DNA from 4 places in the Kosakonia sp. MUSA4 genome. Region 1 is predicted to be linked to each of the others. Evidence: predicted binding sites of a transcription regulator. Region 1 holds the regulator's gene; each other region holds the start of a gene.
The links. The regulator Fur, encoded in region 1, represses iron uptake genes when iron is present. The targets are predictions, from matches to a motif close to ATAATAATGAGAACNACTATCAA.
Positions count from the first base shown of each region.

Region 2: the regulator Fur is predicted to act here: its motif matches at 2,224-2,246, upstream of bfd (bacterioferritin-associated ferredoxin).
Region 3: the regulator Fur is predicted to act here: its motif matches at 2,165-2,187, upstream of feoA (ferrous iron transporter A).
Region 4: the regulator Fur is predicted to act here: its motif matches at 2,001-2,023, upstream of sufA (Fe-S cluster assembly scaffold SufA).

Region 1 covers NZ_CP025697.1:1,441,342-1,445,545, forward strand. Annotated here, with positions in the region: gene C0557_RS06870 (beta-N-acetylhexosaminidase) at 1-2,326, shown strand, start outside; gene fur (ferric iron uptake transcriptional regulator) at 2,433-2,879, opposite strand; gene fldA (flavodoxin FldA) at 3,169-3,699, opposite strand; gene ybfE (LexA regulated protein) at 3,863-4,147, opposite strand.
Region 2 covers NZ_CP025697.1:4,971,052-4,975,255, reverse strand. Annotated here, with positions in the region: gene fusA (elongation factor G) at 1-849, shown strand, start outside; gene tuf (elongation factor Tu) at 919-2,103, shown strand; gene bfd (bacterioferritin-associated ferredoxin) at 2,282-2,476, shown strand; gene bfr (bacterioferritin) at 2,548-3,024, shown strand; gene C0557_RS23725 (A24 family peptidase) at 3,021-3,476, opposite strand; gene rpsJ (30S ribosomal protein S10) at 3,852-4,163, shown strand; gene rplC (50S ribosomal protein L3) at 4,196-4,204, shown strand, end outside.
Region 3 covers NZ_CP025697.1:5,035,384-5,039,587, forward strand. Annotated here, with positions in the region: gene C0557_RS24055 (Tex family protein) at 1-1,790, shown strand, start outside; gene feoA (ferrous iron transporter A) at 2,283-2,510, shown strand; gene feoB (Fe(2+) transporter permease subunit FeoB) at 2,543-4,204, shown strand, end outside.
Region 4 covers NZ_CP025697.1:2,152,320-2,156,523, forward strand. Annotated here, with positions in the region: gene C0557_RS10245 (alpha/beta fold hydrolase) at 730-1,515, opposite strand; gene sufA (Fe-S cluster assembly scaffold SufA) at 2,064-2,420, shown strand; gene sufB (Fe-S cluster assembly protein SufB) at 2,429-3,913, shown strand; gene sufC (Fe-S cluster assembly ATPase SufC) at 3,931-4,204, shown strand, end outside.

The DNA.
Region 1 (4,204 bases):
CAAGCTGGAGCCAACGGACAAATTTACCGGCTTCCCGGCAAAGCAGGCGGTGGAAATTCCGGTTGTTAACGAGTACTGGCAGTTGTTTGTTACCGATGTGCTGCCTCGTTGGTACGTGACGGCCGAAGGTGCGACGGCAAAAGTGATTGCCAATACCGATACCGAAGATCTGTTCCAGTTTGTTACGCCGCTCGACGGCCAGTGGAAACGTACGCCGGATGATAAAAACATCCTGATGACCGCTGAAGCGCGCTTTGAGAAAAATAGCGACGTCAAAGCGCTAAACCTCTCCACGTTGCGCGGCCAGATTGTCCCCACGCCGCAGAAGGTAAAAATCTCCGGTCAGGATGTGGATCTGAGCAAAGGCGTGACGCTCGATCTCTCTGTGCTAGGCGCAGATGCGCAGGAAGCGGTGAAGTCGCGCTTCGCGCTGCTGGGCGTTAAGGAGGGCAGTTATCCCATCCGCACAGAGATCGCAGTGAAGGCTTTTGCGGGTGATGAAGCCATATCTGGTGCCTATAAGTTGCACATTGGGGCAAATGAAGCGGTAATCACTGGCTTTGATCAGGCTGGCGTGTTCTACGGCCTGCAATCTTTGCTGTCGCTGATCCCTGCCAGTGGCGAGCCGAAAATCGCACAGCTTGAAGCGAAAGACGCACCGCGCTTTGATTATCGCGGGATTCAGCTTGATGTGGGACGTAATTTCCACAGCAAAGATGCCGTACTGCGCCTGCTGGATCAAATGTCAGCTTATAAGCTGAACAAATTCCACTTTCACCTTACCGATGACGAAGGCTGGCGCATTGAGATCCCCGGTCTGCCTGAGCTGACCGACATCGGCAGCAAACGTTGCCACGATCTGAGCGAGAAAACCTGCCTGCTGCCGCAGCTGGGTTCCGGCCCGGACAGTAACAACAATGGCAGCGGCCACTTCAGCCGTGCCGATTACATCGACATACTGAAGTACGCGAAAGCGCGACAGATTGAAGTGATCCCGGAAATTGATATGCCGGCACACGCCCGTGCCGCAGTGATCTCAATGGAAGCGCGCTATGAGCGCCTGATGAAAGAGGGTAAAGAGAAAGAGGCGAACCAGTACCGTTTACTGGATCCGACGGACACCTCCAATACCACCGGGGTACAGTTCTATAATCGCACTGGTTATCTGAACCCGTGCCTCGATTCGTCACGCAATTTCGTTGATAAGGTGATGGGTGAAATCCAGCAAATGCACAAAGAAGCGGGTGTGTCGCTGAATACCTGGCATTTTGGCGGTGACGAAGCGAAAAACATCTATCTGGGAACGGGTTATACCGACCAGAAAAAACCGGAAGCGGGCAAAGGCATCATCGATCAGAGCAAGCAGGACAAACCATGGGCTAAATCTCAGGTCTGCCAGTCTATGGTCAAAGAGGGTAAGGTTGCAGATGTTGAGCATCTTTCCAGCTACTTTGGTATTGAGGTCAGCAAGCTGGTGAAAGCGCACGGTATCGGCACCATGCAGGCGTGGCAGGATGGCCTGAAAGATGCTAAAAATGCCGCCGAGTTTGCCACCGATCACGTCAATGTTAACTTCTGGGATACGCTCTACTGGGGCGGTTTCGATTCGGTAAATGACTGGGCAAACAAAGGGTTCCGCGTCATTGTCTCGAACCCGGACTATGTTTACCTCGACTTCCCGAACGAAGTCCATCCGGCGGAAAGCGGCTACTACTGGGGCACGCGCTTTAGCGATGAGCGCAAGATCTTCAGCTTTGCGCCGGACAACATGCCGCAAAATGCTGAAACCTCACTGGATCGCGACGGCAATCCATTCAACGCGAAATCGGACAAACTATGGCCTGGAGCCTATGGTCTTTCTGCTCAGTTGTGGAGTGAAGTGGTACGTACCGACAACCAGATGGAGTACATGATTTATCCACGCATGATTGCGGTCGCAGAGCGTGCCTGGCACCGCGCCGGTTGGGAACAGGATTATCAGGCCGGTCGCGAGTACAAAGGCGGTGAAACTCATCTGGTCGATGTAAAAGCGCTGGATAAAGACTGGACCCGCTTTGCAAATCTGTTAGGCCATCGTGAACTGGCAAAACTGGACAAAGCAGGCATTAACTACCGCCTGCCTGTACCGGGCGCGCGCGTGGTCGGCGGCAAGCTGGAAGCCAATACCAGCTTCCCGGGAATGGTCGTGGAATATTCTACGGACGGCGGTAAAAACTGGCTGCGCTACGATGATAAAGCGCGTCCGCAGGTGAGCGGGGAAGTGCAGATCCGCACCGCCAGCCCGGACGGCAAACGTTTCAGCCGTGTGGATAGCGTGAAAGCGTAATTATTGCTGAAGTAACCTGCCCGGCAGCGCAAACCTGCCGGGCATTTTTGTTTTTGAAGGGCAAAAAAAAAGCCAACCTGAAGGCTGGCTTGAGTATGAAAAGGGATTATTTCGCATCGTGCGCGTGTTCATCTTCGCGGCAGTCACCCTCGGCGCAGTGGCCGTACAGGTAAAGACTGTGGTTCGTCAGGCGAATGCCGTGTTTGGCGGCGATTTCACGCTGACGCGCTTCGATGGAATCATCACTGAATTCGATCACTTTGCCGCAGTCGAGGCAAATCAGGTGATCGTGGTGATGCTGCTGAGTCAGTTCAAAAACGGATTTCCCGCCTTCGAAGTTATGACGGGTCACAATGCCGGCGTCATCAAACTGGTTCAGTACACGATATACTGTCGCCAGCCCGATCTCTTCGCCCATGTCGATCAGTCGTTTATATAAATCTTCCGCACTGACATGATGGTTATCCGGTTCCTGAAGCACTTCCAGGATTTTTAACCGAGGAAGCGTGACTTTCAGGCCAGCCTTCTTTAATGCGGTATTGTTGTCAGTCATGCGGAATCTGTCCTGTTGCTATACGATTCACTTCCTCAATGGAAGTTAGAAGGAATGCACCTGGGATAATGCGTCTCATTATAGAACTGCCATGGCTAAATGAAAACTGCAAGTCCTCAAGTAAAGTAAGCTTTTAAAACGTGGTGTCACCAGCAACTCCTGTGCTTCATAACACCACTTTAGCAGGGCTTATTGTACAGCGATGGAGAAAAAAGTTAAAAATTTGTAGCAATTATTTCCATTGCTTTTACCTATTAATACCACGTAACCCACAGATTACGCCGTAAAATCAGGCGTTGATGATGTCATCAAGATGTAACTCTTCGCGAACTTGCTTAACCCATTTTTGTACACGTTCTGCGGTCATTTCTGGCTGACGATCTTCGTCAATCGCCAGACCAACGAAATGGCCATCATCCACCAGCCCTTTAGAGGCTTCGAAATGGTAGCCTGCAGTCGGCCAATGGCCCACGATAGTCGCGCCGCGCGGCTCAATAATATCGCGGATCGTACCCAGCGCATCACAGAAATATTCTGCATAGTCTTCCTGATCGCCGCAGCCAAACAGCGCAACTAACTTACCATTAAAATCAATGTCTTCCAGCGTCGGGAAGAAATCATCCCAGTCGCACTGCGCTTCGCCATAATACCAGGTCGGAATGCCGAGCAGCAGAATGTCATATCCTTCGATATCTTCTTTGCTGCTCTTGGCAATGTCATGTACGTCGGCAACGTCCTTACCAAGCTGACTCTGAATCATTTTCGCAATATTTTCGGTGTTGCCGGTGTCGCTGCCGAAGAAAATACCTGTAATTGCCATGAGTAAAATAACCTCTTGAAACCTAATGAATATGATGGTGGCGCTTTGCCCACAGATAAGGGCAATCATAGCAGAACAGAGAAGCGCGCGAAAACAGCTATCGCCGCGGAGTGCACTGTATGACACATGAAAACGTGAAAATAAGAGAGGTGATTCGGAGTAATTACTTTCCGCGCAATGCGCTCAGCTGTGCCAGCAGCATCTCTTCGATAAGTTCGCTGCGGCTCATGTCACGCGCATCGGCAAGTTCGTTTAACGCATCAACGGCTTCCACGTTCAGTTTTAGCTCGACGCGTTTAAGCCCACGAACTTTATCGCGTTTTAATTGATTGCGTTTGTTGATGCGTAACTGTTCATCACGCGAGAGCGGATTCGTCTTCGGCCGTCCCGGGCGACGCTCATTCGCGAACAGATCCAGGGTTGTACGGTCCGTTTGTTCTTTAGCCATGTTTAAGCATACTACGGGAAAGACAAGCAATCGGGCTGCCGCCCGGGCTGAATAGCG
Region 2 (4,204 bases), 2.2 Mb from region 1:
AAAACCAAAGCTGACCAGGAAAAAATGGGTCTGGCTCTGGGCCGTCTGGCGAAAGAAGACCCGTCATTCCGCGTATGGACTGACGAAGAATCTAACCAGACCATTATCGCTGGTATGGGTGAGTTGCACCTCGATATCATCGTTGACCGTATGAAACGTGAATTCAACGTTGAAGCGAACGTTGGTAAACCTCAGGTTGCTTACCGTGAAGCGATTCGCGCGAAAGTTACCGATATCGAAGGTAAACACGCCAAACAGTCTGGTGGTCGCGGTCAGTACGGTCATGTTGTTATCGACATGTACCCGCTGGAGCCGGGCTCTAACCCGAAAGGTTACGAGTTCATCAACGACATCAAAGGTGGTGTAATTCCTGGTGAATACATCCCGGCCGTTGATAAAGGCATCCAGGAGCAACTGAAGTCTGGCCCGCTGGCTGGTTACCCGGTAGTAGATATGGGTGTTCGTCTGCACTTCGGTTCTTACCATGACGTTGACTCCTCTGAACTGGCGTTTAAACTGGCTGCGTCTATTGCCTTTAAAGAAGGCTTTAAGAAGGCAAAACCAGTTCTGCTTGAGCCGATCATGAAGGTTGAAGTAGAAACTCCGGAAGAGAACACCGGTGACGTTATCGGTGACTTGAGCCGTCGTCGCGGTATGCTGCGCGGTCAGGAATCTGAAGTCACTGGCGTTAAGATTCACGCTGAAGTGCCGCTGTCTGAAATGTTCGGATACGCAACCCAGCTGCGTTCTCTGACCAAGGGTCGTGCATCATATACTATGGAATTCCTGAAGTATGATGATGCACCGAACAACGTTGCTCAGGCCGTAATCGAAGCCCGTGGTAAATAAGCCTCAGGGTTAAAACCAAAGTCCGTGCTCTCTCCAGAAGGGGAGAGCACTATAGTAAGGAATAAAGCCGTGTCTAAAGAAAAATTTGAACGTACAAAACCGCACGTCAACGTCGGCACAATCGGCCACGTTGACCATGGTAAAACTACCCTGACTGCTGCAATCACTACCGTTCTGGCAAAAACCTACGGTGGTTCTGCTCGCGCATTCGATCAGATCGATAACGCGCCGGAAGAAAAAGCGCGTGGTATCACCATCAACACTTCTCACGTTGAATATGACACCCCGACTCGCCACTACGCACACGTAGACTGCCCGGGCCACGCCGACTATGTTAAAAACATGATCACCGGTGCTGCGCAGATGGACGGCGCGATCCTGGTTGTTGCTGCGACTGACGGCCCGATGCCGCAGACCCGTGAGCACATCCTGCTGGGTCGTCAGGTAGGCGTTCCGTACATCATCGTGTTCCTGAACAAATGCGACATGGTTGATGACGAAGAGCTGCTGGAACTGGTTGAGATGGAAGTGCGTGAGCTTCTGTCTCAGTACGATTTCCCGGGCGACGACACTCCGATCATTCGTGGTTCTGCCCTGAAAGCGCTGGAAGGCGAAGCAGAGTGGGAAGCGAAAATCATCGAACTGGCAGGCTTCCTGGATTCTTACATCCCGGAACCAGAGCGTGCGATTGACAAGCCGTTCCTGCTGCCGATCGAAGACGTATTCTCCATCTCCGGTCGTGGTACTGTTGTTACTGGTCGTGTAGAGCGCGGTATCATCAAAGTGGGTGAAGAAGTTGAAATCGTGGGCATCAAAGACACCGCGAAATCCACCTGTACTGGCGTTGAAATGTTCCGCAAACTGCTGGACGAAGGCCGTGCCGGCGAGAACGTAGGTGTTCTGCTGCGTGGTATCAAACGTGAAGAAATCGAACGTGGTCAGGTACTGGCTAAGCCGGGTTCCATCAAGCCGCACACCAAATTCGAATCTGAAGTTTATATCCTGTCCAAAGATGAAGGCGGCCGTCACACTCCGTTCTTCAAAGGTTACCGTCCGCAGTTCTACTTCCGTACAACTGACGTGACAGGCACCATCGAACTGCCGGAAGGCGTGGAGATGGTAATGCCGGGCGACAACATCAAAATGGTTGTTACCCTGATTCACCCGATTGCGATGGACGATGGTCTGCGTTTCGCAATCCGTGAAGGCGGCCGTACCGTTGGCGCGGGCGTTGTAGCAAAAGTTCTCAGCTAATTATCTGGCTTTGAATGAAAAAGGGCGCTTCGGCGCCCTTTTTGCTGCCTGTTAAATTAGTGACGGACATATATCCTGAAATTTTCCCTGCGCTTCTGACGAAGGCTTTACAGTTGTGCTATTGTAATCGGAACCATTCTCATTTACACTTTTGTGCATAAATTGAACGGGAGTGATCATGTACGTTTGTTTGTGTAATGGTGTGAGTGATAAAAAAATTCGTCAGGCAGTTCGCCAGTTTCACCCCCAATCATTTCAGCAGCTTCGCAAATTTGTTCCGGTGGGAAATCAATGCGGTAAGTGTGTTCGTGCGGCAAGAGAGATTATGCAGAACGAACTTACACAGATGCCGGAATATAAAGAGATCGCTTAAGGCGCTATCTTTTTTTGACATCCCTGTAGGCGCATCTACGCTTCAATAAGTGGAAGCGGAGGGACTACATAATGAAAGGTGATGTTAAAATCATAAATTATCTCAATAAATTATTGGGAAATGAGCTTGTCGCAATAAATCAATACTTTCTCCATGCGAGAATGTTCAAAAACTGGGGACTGACGCGCCTCAACGATGTTGAATACCACGAATCCATTGATGAAATGAAACACGCTGATCGGTACATCGAGCGTATTTTGTTTCTTGAAGGATTACCGAACCTGCAGGATTTGGGCAAGCTCGGAATAGGTGAAGATGTCGAAGAGATGCTGCAATCTGACCTCAGGCTGGAACTGGAAGGCGCAAAAGATCTGCGCGAAGCCATTGCCTATGCTGATAGCGTTCATGATTATGTCAGCCGCGATATGATGATCAATATTCTTGCCGAAGAAGAGCACCATATTGACTGGCTCGAAACAGAACTCGATCTGATTGCGAAAATTGGTATTCAGAACTACCTGCAATCGCAAATCAAAGTTGAAGATTAAAACGATACCAGTGTTGGGTATCCAGCCAACAGACCCGCAGCCGCCAGAAATGGGCCTAACGGCAGCGGGTTTTTTAATGATTGCCAGTTATGAGTGCAGATGCATCTGATTCCTGCGACGCAACAGGCCAACAAAGATGCAATAACAATCAGCGTGGGCAAACTTTCCCAACCATGCCAGGCCCCCAGCGCAGAAAGGTATTTTACATCGCCATATCCCATTCCTTCCCGACCACGCCACAAGCGGAAACCCCAGTAGACAGCAGCAAAAGCAGAATAGCCGGCGATTGCTCCCCACACGGCATATGGCAAAAAAGCCACGTGGGAAAGACTGTGCCAGCAAAGCCCTGTCCACAATAAAGGGCAAGTAAAACGGTCAGGGAGCAGACCGTTACGAATGTCATGCCAGACGAGTAGCAAGTTCAGGAATAAGTAGATAAAGAGAAAGAGCATTTTGTCTCAAGTAAAGAGTGATGTCGTACCTGGAGAGTGGCGGAGGAGGGGATGATTGCATAATGTATTTCTGCAAAATCACGAGAGGTTTCGCCAGAAATATCGCCTGATTGATTGCAATGACATTCCTTCTGCGAACTTGCGCGCAATGTTGCTTATTTTCTAAACGGCACTTGCTTCCAGCCCAGATTTACGTATAATGCGCGGGCTTGTCGTAATTGACGGCGGGTTCAATCTGAACCCTGGCAGTGCTTTTAGCTGCTAACAATGCTCCCAATCGGGGGGCTATGTTATGAACGATTACACTCCCCCATCAATCGTAATGGGTGTGAGGAGTAATTATTTTCGTCTATAAATAATTGGAGCTCTGGTCTCATGCAGAACCAAAGAATCCGTATCCGCCTGAAAGCGTTTGATCATCGTCTGATCGATCAATCAACCGCGGAAATCGTCGAGACTGCCAAGCGCACTGGTGCGCAAGTCCGTGGTCCGATCCCGCTGCCGACCCGCAAAGAGCGCTTTACCGTTCTGATCTCCCCGCACGTTAACAAAGACGCGCGCGATCAGTACGAAATTCGCACTCACAAGCGTCTGGTTGACATCGTTGAGCCAACCGAGAAAACCGTTGATGCTCTGATGCGTCTGGACCTGGCTGCCGGTGTAGACGTGCAGATCAGCCTGGGTTAATCAGGTCATCGAGCGATTGAGAGGTTGAAACAATGATTGGT
Region 3 (4,204 bases), 2.1 Mb from region 1:
TGTGGAAAAACGCCCATCTCGTGGCGACGGTGGTTAGCGGCAAAGAGGAAGAAGGCGCGAAATTCCGCGACTATTTCGATCATCACGAACCGGTTTCTACTGTGCCTTCGCACCGCGCGCTGGCGATGTTCCGCGGGCGTAATGAGGGCGTGCTGCAACTGGCGCTGAATGCCGATCCGCAGTTTGACGAGCCACCGAAAGAGAGCCATTGCGAGCAGATTATTATCGACCATCTCGGCCTGCGCCTGAATAACGCCCCGGCAGACAGCTGGCGCCGTAGCGTCGTGAGCTGGACGTGGCGCATTAAAGTCCTGATGCACCTTGAAACGGAATTAATGGGCACTGTGCGCGAACGCGCAGAAGATGAAGCGATTAACGTCTTCGCCCGTAACCTGCACGATCTGCTGATGGCCGCACCGGCCGGGCTGCGCGCAACAATGGGGCTCGATCCGGGCCTGCGTACAGGCGTAAAAGTGGCGGTGGTCGATGCTACCGGCAAACTGGTCGCCACCGACACGATTTACCCGCACACCGGGCAGGCCGCGAAAGCGGCGGTTGCCGTGGCGGCGCTGTGCGAGAAACACAACGTCGAACTGGTGGCGATCGGTAACGGTACGGCATCGCGCGAGACCGAGCGTTTCTACCTCGATGTGCAGAAACAGTTCCCGAAAGTGACCGCGCAAAAAGTGATTGTCAGCGAAGCGGGCGCGTCAGTCTACTCCGCTTCCGAGCTGGCGGCGCTGGAATTCCCGGATCTCGACGTTTCTCTGCGCGGCGCGGTGTCTATCGCCCGCCGTTTACAGGATCCACTGGCGGAGCTGGTGAAAATCGACCCGAAATCAATCGGCGTTGGCCAGTATCAGCATGACGTCAGCCAGACACAGCTGGCGCGTAAACTCGATGCGGTGGTTGAAGACTGCGTAAACGCCGTCGGCGTTGATCTGAATACCGCCTCGGTACCGCTGCTGACGCGCGTGGCCGGTTTAACCCGCATGATGGCGCAAAATATTGTCTCCTGGCGCGATGAAAACGGTCAGTTCCAGAACCGCCAGCAACTGCTAAAAGTGAGCCGCCTTGGGCCGAAAGCCTTTGAACAGTGCGCGGGCTTCCTGCGTATTAACCACGGTGACAACCCGCTGGATGCTTCCACCGTTCACCCGGAAACCTATCCGGTGGTTGAGCGAATTCTGGCGGCAACCGCACAGTCCCTGCGCGATCTGATGGGCAACAGCGCCGAGTTACGTAAGCTGAAACCGTCCGAGTTTACCGACGAGCAGTTCGGCGTGCCGACCGTCACCGACATCATCAAAGAGCTGGAGAAACCGGGCCGCGATCCGCGTCCGGAGTTCAAAACCGCGACCTTCGCCGAAGGCATCGAAACGATGAACGATCTGTTGCCGGGCATGGTGCTGGAAGGCGCAGTGACCAACGTCACCAACTTTGGTGCGTTCGTTGATATCGGCGTGCATCAGGACGGGCTGGTGCATATCTCCTCGCTGGCGGATAAGTTCGTTGAAGATCCGCATACGGTGGTGAAAGCGGGCGATATCGTGAAGGTGAAAGTGCTGGAAGTCGATCTGCCGCGTAAACGTATCGCATTAACCATGCGTCTGGACGAACAACCGGGCGACAGCAACAGCCGTCGCGGCAGTGGTAATGGTGGTAGTCGCGATGCCGGTAACCGGAACAGTGCACGCCCGGCGAAATCACCACGGGATCGCAACCCTCAACCCGGCGGCAACAGCGCAATGATGGATGCGCTGGCGGCGGCGATGGGTAAAAAACGCTAATCCTGTCCCCTCTCTTGCGGGAGAGGGGTTATTTTTTGTGCACCACCGTCGAAAAAACGCAATTTTCTCAGCGCTATTACTCACAGAGATTTATTAACTTATTATTTTTGTTGGCGATTGATATTCAAAATTATTAATCAATTTACTGCTATTGTATTTATTGATCGGAATTTATATCAGCGGACTTTCGGCCCGCTTTACATTTCAAACATTAATAAAACATTAAGATCCCGATATAAATAACAATTATTTATTTCCTGTTAATCTTTTACTGCACTGCGCAAAATTCAGAACCCAGCACATTTTTGAGCTACGTCAAAACAAAATCGAATTTTTATTTCCTCTCCCGTTCTGACGCATTTTTATTATTGATGATAAAAACTATTCTCATTATCATTGTTCTCGTTGGTTATTCTTTACTCTTCACTGGCTCACGGTGCGTCGTGATGGCGTATGGCAAACATCGGCTCGCAGCAAAAATAAGTAGGCACTATGCATTTCTCTCCTGACAGCGTGTGGAAAATTACCGGCTTCTCACAGCAAATAAGCCCGGCCTGGCGGCAAAAACTCCTGTCATTAGGTATGTTGCCCGGCTCATCTTTTAATGTGGTACGGGTGGCGCCATTAGGCGATCCCATTCATATCGAAACCCGCCGCGTTAATTTAGTGTTACGGAAAAAAGATCTCGCTTTTCTCGAACTGGAAGCAATTTCCCGTTAACCGGTCAGCTATGACATAGAGTGCTAAGTAAAATGAAAAAATTGACCATTGGTTTAATTGGTAATCCTAATTCTGGCAAGACAACATTATTCAATCAGTTAACGGGGGCGCGCCAGCGGGTTGGAAACTGGTCTGGCGTGACGGTAGAGCGCAAAGAGGGCTTTTTCACCACAACCGATCACCAGGTTACGCTGGTTGACCTGCCAGGCACCTATTCGCTGACCACCATTTCGGCGCAAACATCGCTGGATGAGCAGATTGCCTGTCACTACATTTTGAGCGGTGATGCCGATCTGCTGATCAACGTGGTGGATGCCTCGAATCTTGAACGCAATCTTTATCTGACACTGCAACTGCTGGAGCTGGGCGTACCGTGCATCATCGCCCTTAACATGCTGGATATCGCTGAAAAGCAAAAAGTGCGCATCGATATTGATGCCCTTTCAGCCCGCCTTGGCTGCCCGGTGATCCCGCTGGTATCAACACGTGGTCGCGGTATTGAAGCGCTGAAGCTGGCGGTGGATCGTCATCGCGCAAATGACAATATCGAACTGGTGCATTACGCCCAACCGCTTTCCCGTGAAGCCGACGCGCTGGCCGCGCAAATGCCAGATGAGCTTCCGCCGCAGCAGCGCCGCTGGATGGGCCTGCAAATCCTCGAGGGTGATATCTACAGCCGCGCGAACTCGGGCATCAACAACCAGCAATTCGACGCTGCACTCGCCCGTCTGAAAGATGGGATGGACGATCCGGCGCTGCATATTGCCGATGCGCGTTATCAATCGATTGCCGCCATCTGCGATACCGTCAGCAACACCTTAACGGCCGAGCCGAGCCAGTTTACCGCAGCCGTTGACCGCATTGTGATCAACCGCTTTTTGGGTCTGCCGATCTTTCTGTTCGTCATGTATCTGATGTTCCTGTTCGCCATCAACATTGGCGGCGCGTTCCAGCCGATCTTCGACGCCGGTTCAGTGGCGATTTTTATCCATGGCATTCAGTGGCTGGGCGCCACGCTGCACTTCCCGGAATGGCTGACAGTCTTCCTGGCGCAGGGGCTCGGCGGCGGGGTGAATACCGTACTGCCGCTGGTGCCGCAGCTTGGCATGATGTACCTGTTTATGTCATTCCTCGAAGATTCCGGTTATATGGCGCGCGCGGCCTTTGTGATGGACCGGCTGATGCAATCGTTGGGGTTGCCGGGAAAATCCTTTGTGCCGCTGATTGTGGGTTTTGGCTGCAACGTACCGTCAGTGATGGGCGCCCGCACGCTGGATGCCCCGCGTGAACGGTTAATTACTATCATGATGGCGCCGTTTATGTCCTGCGGCGCGCGCCTGGCCATTTTCGCCGTCTTCTCGGCGGCATTTTTCGGCCAGCATGGCGCGATCACCGTCTTCTCACTCTACGTGCTGGGGATTGTGATGGCGATCCTCACCGGCTTGATGTTGAAATTTACCCTGCTGCGCGGTGAAGCATCACCGTTCGTGATGGAGCTTCCGGTCTATCACGTACCGCATCTGAAAAGCCTGCTGCTGCAAACCTGGCAGCGCCTGAAAGGCTTTGTACTCCGCGCGGGTAAAGTCATCATCATCGTCAGCATTTTCCTCAGTGCGATGAATAGCTTCTCGCTGGATGGCCGTACGGTACATAAAATCGATGAATCTGCGCTGGCGTCGATCAGCCGGGTATTT
Region 4 (4,204 bases), 710 kb from region 1:
AATCATAATCTTTGAAAATTGTTTTGAATGATCGATCCTCTCTTTTTGATAGCCTGTATCTATTGCTATTATTAAAATGATCGCTTAAATCTATAAATAAAGGTGGCCTTTTGTTTTAGGTATTTATATTGTGTCAGGTTTATCAACTAATAATTTGTGTTTTGTATTGCTTATCACCTTGTTTTTCTCCGGGAAAGTGTACTCAACGCAAATTAATACGCTCTTAACGCCTGTGGCAATATTTGCTAAAAGTGTAAAATTTGGCGTACATCACATCTTTTCAGCCTGAAGATGGCTGGCTACGGCTTCACACGGCACGACCCGTTGTTCATTTTTTTTGATCTTTTTTCTGTTATGGATGATGTCTTTAAACATGTATTTCTAATATGTATATTGGCGCAGAAACGTGGGAAGTAAAAAATAAAATGCTAGTTTATGGCAATATCACTCCCGCTTTCGCGTACCCATGAGAAGCAAATCTTTTAAAGAGATATGCTCAGAAAGCGTAATAAACCTTTTCAAATTTGCGATTAATGAATTCCACATGCGAAGAACAGGTGTGAGGAGTCCCGGAAATAACACAATGTGTCGCGGTATTTTATATGCTATTGCCGTATGTCAAAAAAAACGTGTGTGAGCAATGCGAGTCGCGAAAGAGACGTTGAAGCCTGGCGGTGAGACTGTGCGATCTCCACTCTCCGTCGGTGGGGAGTGGAGTATCACGGAGAGTTATAAATGTCTGGAGAGGAAATTCTCAATCAAGCGCAGCACCTCCCCGGGATTTTCGCGGTTGCTGATATGCGCAGCATCCGGGATCAGCGTGAAATCGCAGCCCAGCTTTTCTGCCATCAGACGGCCTTCGACTGGCGGTCTCGGCAGATCCAGTTCACCGGTGGCAACGTGTGCCGGGCAGCGAATGGAATCCAGTACTGCAAGCCTGTCCGGGCGACCAAAAATTTGTTTACCGAGCGGAACAATACTGCCGCGCAGTTGTTCCGCCGTGAGTGAAGAGAGATACGCGGTGAGCTGCTGGGTATCCGCCGGTGCGGCATGCTGCGAATAAAATTGCCCGACGATGTAATCCAGCATGGCAGGCGGGATGAAGCCGGCGGTGTCAATGGCGTTGAGCATGCCAAAGTAGCGCTCGCGCGCTTCGCTGGTTTCATCACCGATAAAGGTATCAAACAGCATTAACGCTTTTACCCGCTGCGGCGCTGCGGCGGCCAGTTCGGCTCCCCACATGCCGCCAACGGACAACCCCACCACCGCGAACTCCTCAATCTGCAACGTATCCATCAGCGCCAGATGATCGGCGGCCAGATCCGTCAGCGACGTTGTTGATGCGGGCAGGGCAGGAGACTCACCGTGGCCCCATAAATCCGGCGCTATCACGCGAAACTGTTTAGCCAGAGCCTCAATCTGCGGTGACCACATCGATTTATCGAACAGATAACTGTGGCCGAGTAAAACGGGAAATCCTGAACCGGTATCTAAATATGACATCGTTGCCTTCATTAACTCTCTCCATGTTTGCAGGGCGCAGCCCGGATTTAAACCAGGCGATATCTTACAGGAGATATTTTCGCCGCGTCGGCTGAGAAAATCCTAATTGCAGAGAAACGTCTTAAGCCGTGACCAATACGTTGTCGGAAATGGCGCCGTTTTTTCCATGGTGATTTCGATTTTATCACCCTGGATTTTATGGCGATTATTGAAGATGAAGTGGCCGTGTGCATCTGTTTTCTGCTGCCGGTAATTTTTTGATAATCCGCTACGTTTTTAAGCCGACTTTTTTTTCGATCCTATCTCAAAAATAGGTATTGCCTATGCATCTTTTCTTTTTCGCCGAACGGTCTGTGGTGGGCTGTTTAAATCCATTATTTATCAATTTATTAAACAATTTTTCACTTATCTGTAATGCCTTTCAGCAACGTCTATGCTTATAGCAACAGCCAAAAAAGGGGCTACCGGGGGAATAACCCTGCGGGAAAGAGGTTGAAGTGAGAATTATTATCACTAACATAGGATTATGCCCTTCGAATCTGGTGATGTGAGGTAATGCGATGGAATCATTTAATCCGGAAGATTTTGCGTGGCGCGGGCTGACCATGACGCCTGCCGCTGCTGAACATATTCGTACGCTGGCCAGCAAACAGGCTGGCGTGCTGGGCGTGCGGCTCGGCATTAAGCAGACCGGTTGCGCGGGCTTTGGTTATGTGCTGGATACCGTGACGGAACCGAATGCCGACGATTTGCTGTACGAATCTGAAGGCGCGCGCCTTTACGTTCCGCTTCAGGCGATGCCGTTTATTGACGGCACGGAAGTGGATTATGTGCGTGAAGGATTAAATCAGATCTTCAAATTTCATAACCCGAAAGCTCAGCACGAATGCGGCTGCGGCGAAAGCTTTGGGGTATAGGCGGTACTATGTCTCGTAATACTGAAGCAACTGACGATGTCAAAATCTGGACCGGTAACCTCAATTATAAAGAGGGGTTCTTCACGCAATTAACCACCGATGAGCTGGCGAAAGGCATCAATGAAGATGTCGTGCGGGCGATCTCGGCGAAACGTAACGAGCCGGAGTGGATGCTGGAGTTCCGCCTGAGTGCCTTTCGTGCGTGGCTTGAAATGGAAGAGCCGCACTGGCTGAAAGCGCACTACGACAAGCTGAACTATCAGGACTACAGCTACTATTCGGCGCCGTCCTGCGGTAATTGCGATGACACCTGCGCCTCGCAGCCGGGTGCTGTGCAACAGACGGGCGCGAACGCGTATCTGACCGATGAAGTGGAAGCCGCGTTTAACCAGCTGGGTGTCCCGGTGCGTGAAGGCAAAGAAGTGGCGGTGGACGCCATTTTCGACTCGGTTTCCGTTGCTACCACTTACCGCGAGAAACTGTCGGAGCAGGGCATTATTTTCTGCTCGTTCGGTGAGGCTATCCACGATCATCCGGAACTGGTGAAAAAATACCTCGGCACGGTTGTCCCGTCGAACGACAACTTCTTTGCCGCGCTGAATGCGGCTGTCGCCTCTGACGGTACGTTCATTTATATCCCGAAAGGCGTGCGTTGCCCGATGGAGCTGTCTACCTATTTCCGTATCAATGCGGAGAAAACCGGCCAGTTTGAACGCACTATCCTGGTGGCCGATGAAGGCAGTTACGTCAGCTATATCGAAGGTTGCTCCGCGCCGGTGCGCGACAGCTACCAGCTCCACGCGGCGGTGGTGGAAGTGATCATCCACAAAGATGCGGAAGTGAAATACTCCACCGTGCAGAACTGGTTCCCCGGCGACAACAACACCGGCGGCATTCTTAACTTCGTCACCAAGCGTGCGCTGTGCGAAGGCGAAAACAGCAAGATGTCGTGGACGCAATCAGAAACCGGTTCGGCGATTACGTGGAAATATCCGAGCTGCATTCTGCGCGGCGACAACTCGATTGGCGAGTTCTTCTCTGTGGCGCTGACCAGCGGGCATCAGCAGGCCGACACCGGCACCAAGATGATCCACATCGGCAAGAACACCAAATCGACCATTATTTCGAAAGGGATCTCGGCCGGACATAGCCAGAACAGCTATCGCGGGCTGGTGAAAATCATGCCGACAGCGACGAATGCCCGCAACTTTACCCAGTGCGACTCGATGCTGATCGGCCCGGACTGCGGCGCGCATACCTTCCCGTATGTTGAATGCCGCAATAACAGCGCCCAGCTTGAACACGAAGCCACCACCTCGCGCATTGGTGAAGATCAACTGTTCTATTGCCTGCAACGCGGTATCAGCGAGGATGATGCTATCTCGATGATTGTTAACGGTTTCTGTAAAGACGTCTTCTCCGAGTTGCCGCTGGAATTTGCCGTTGAAGCGCAAAAACTGCTGGCTATCAGCCTTGAACACAGCGTCGGTTAAGAATTAAAGGATAATAAATGTTAAGTATCAAAGATTTGCAGGTAAGCGTTGAAGACAAAGCCATCCTGCGCGGTTTGAGTCTGGACGTTCGTCCTGGCGAAGTGCATGCCATTATGGGGCCGAACGGTTCCGGGAAAAGTACGCTCTCTGCCACTCTCGCCGGGCGTGAAGATTATGAAGTCGTCGGCGGCAGCGTGGAATTTAAAGGCAAAGATCTCCTGGAGCTGTCACCGGAAGATCGCGCCGGGGAAGGCGTCTTTATGGCCTTCCAGTATCCGGTAGAAATTCCCG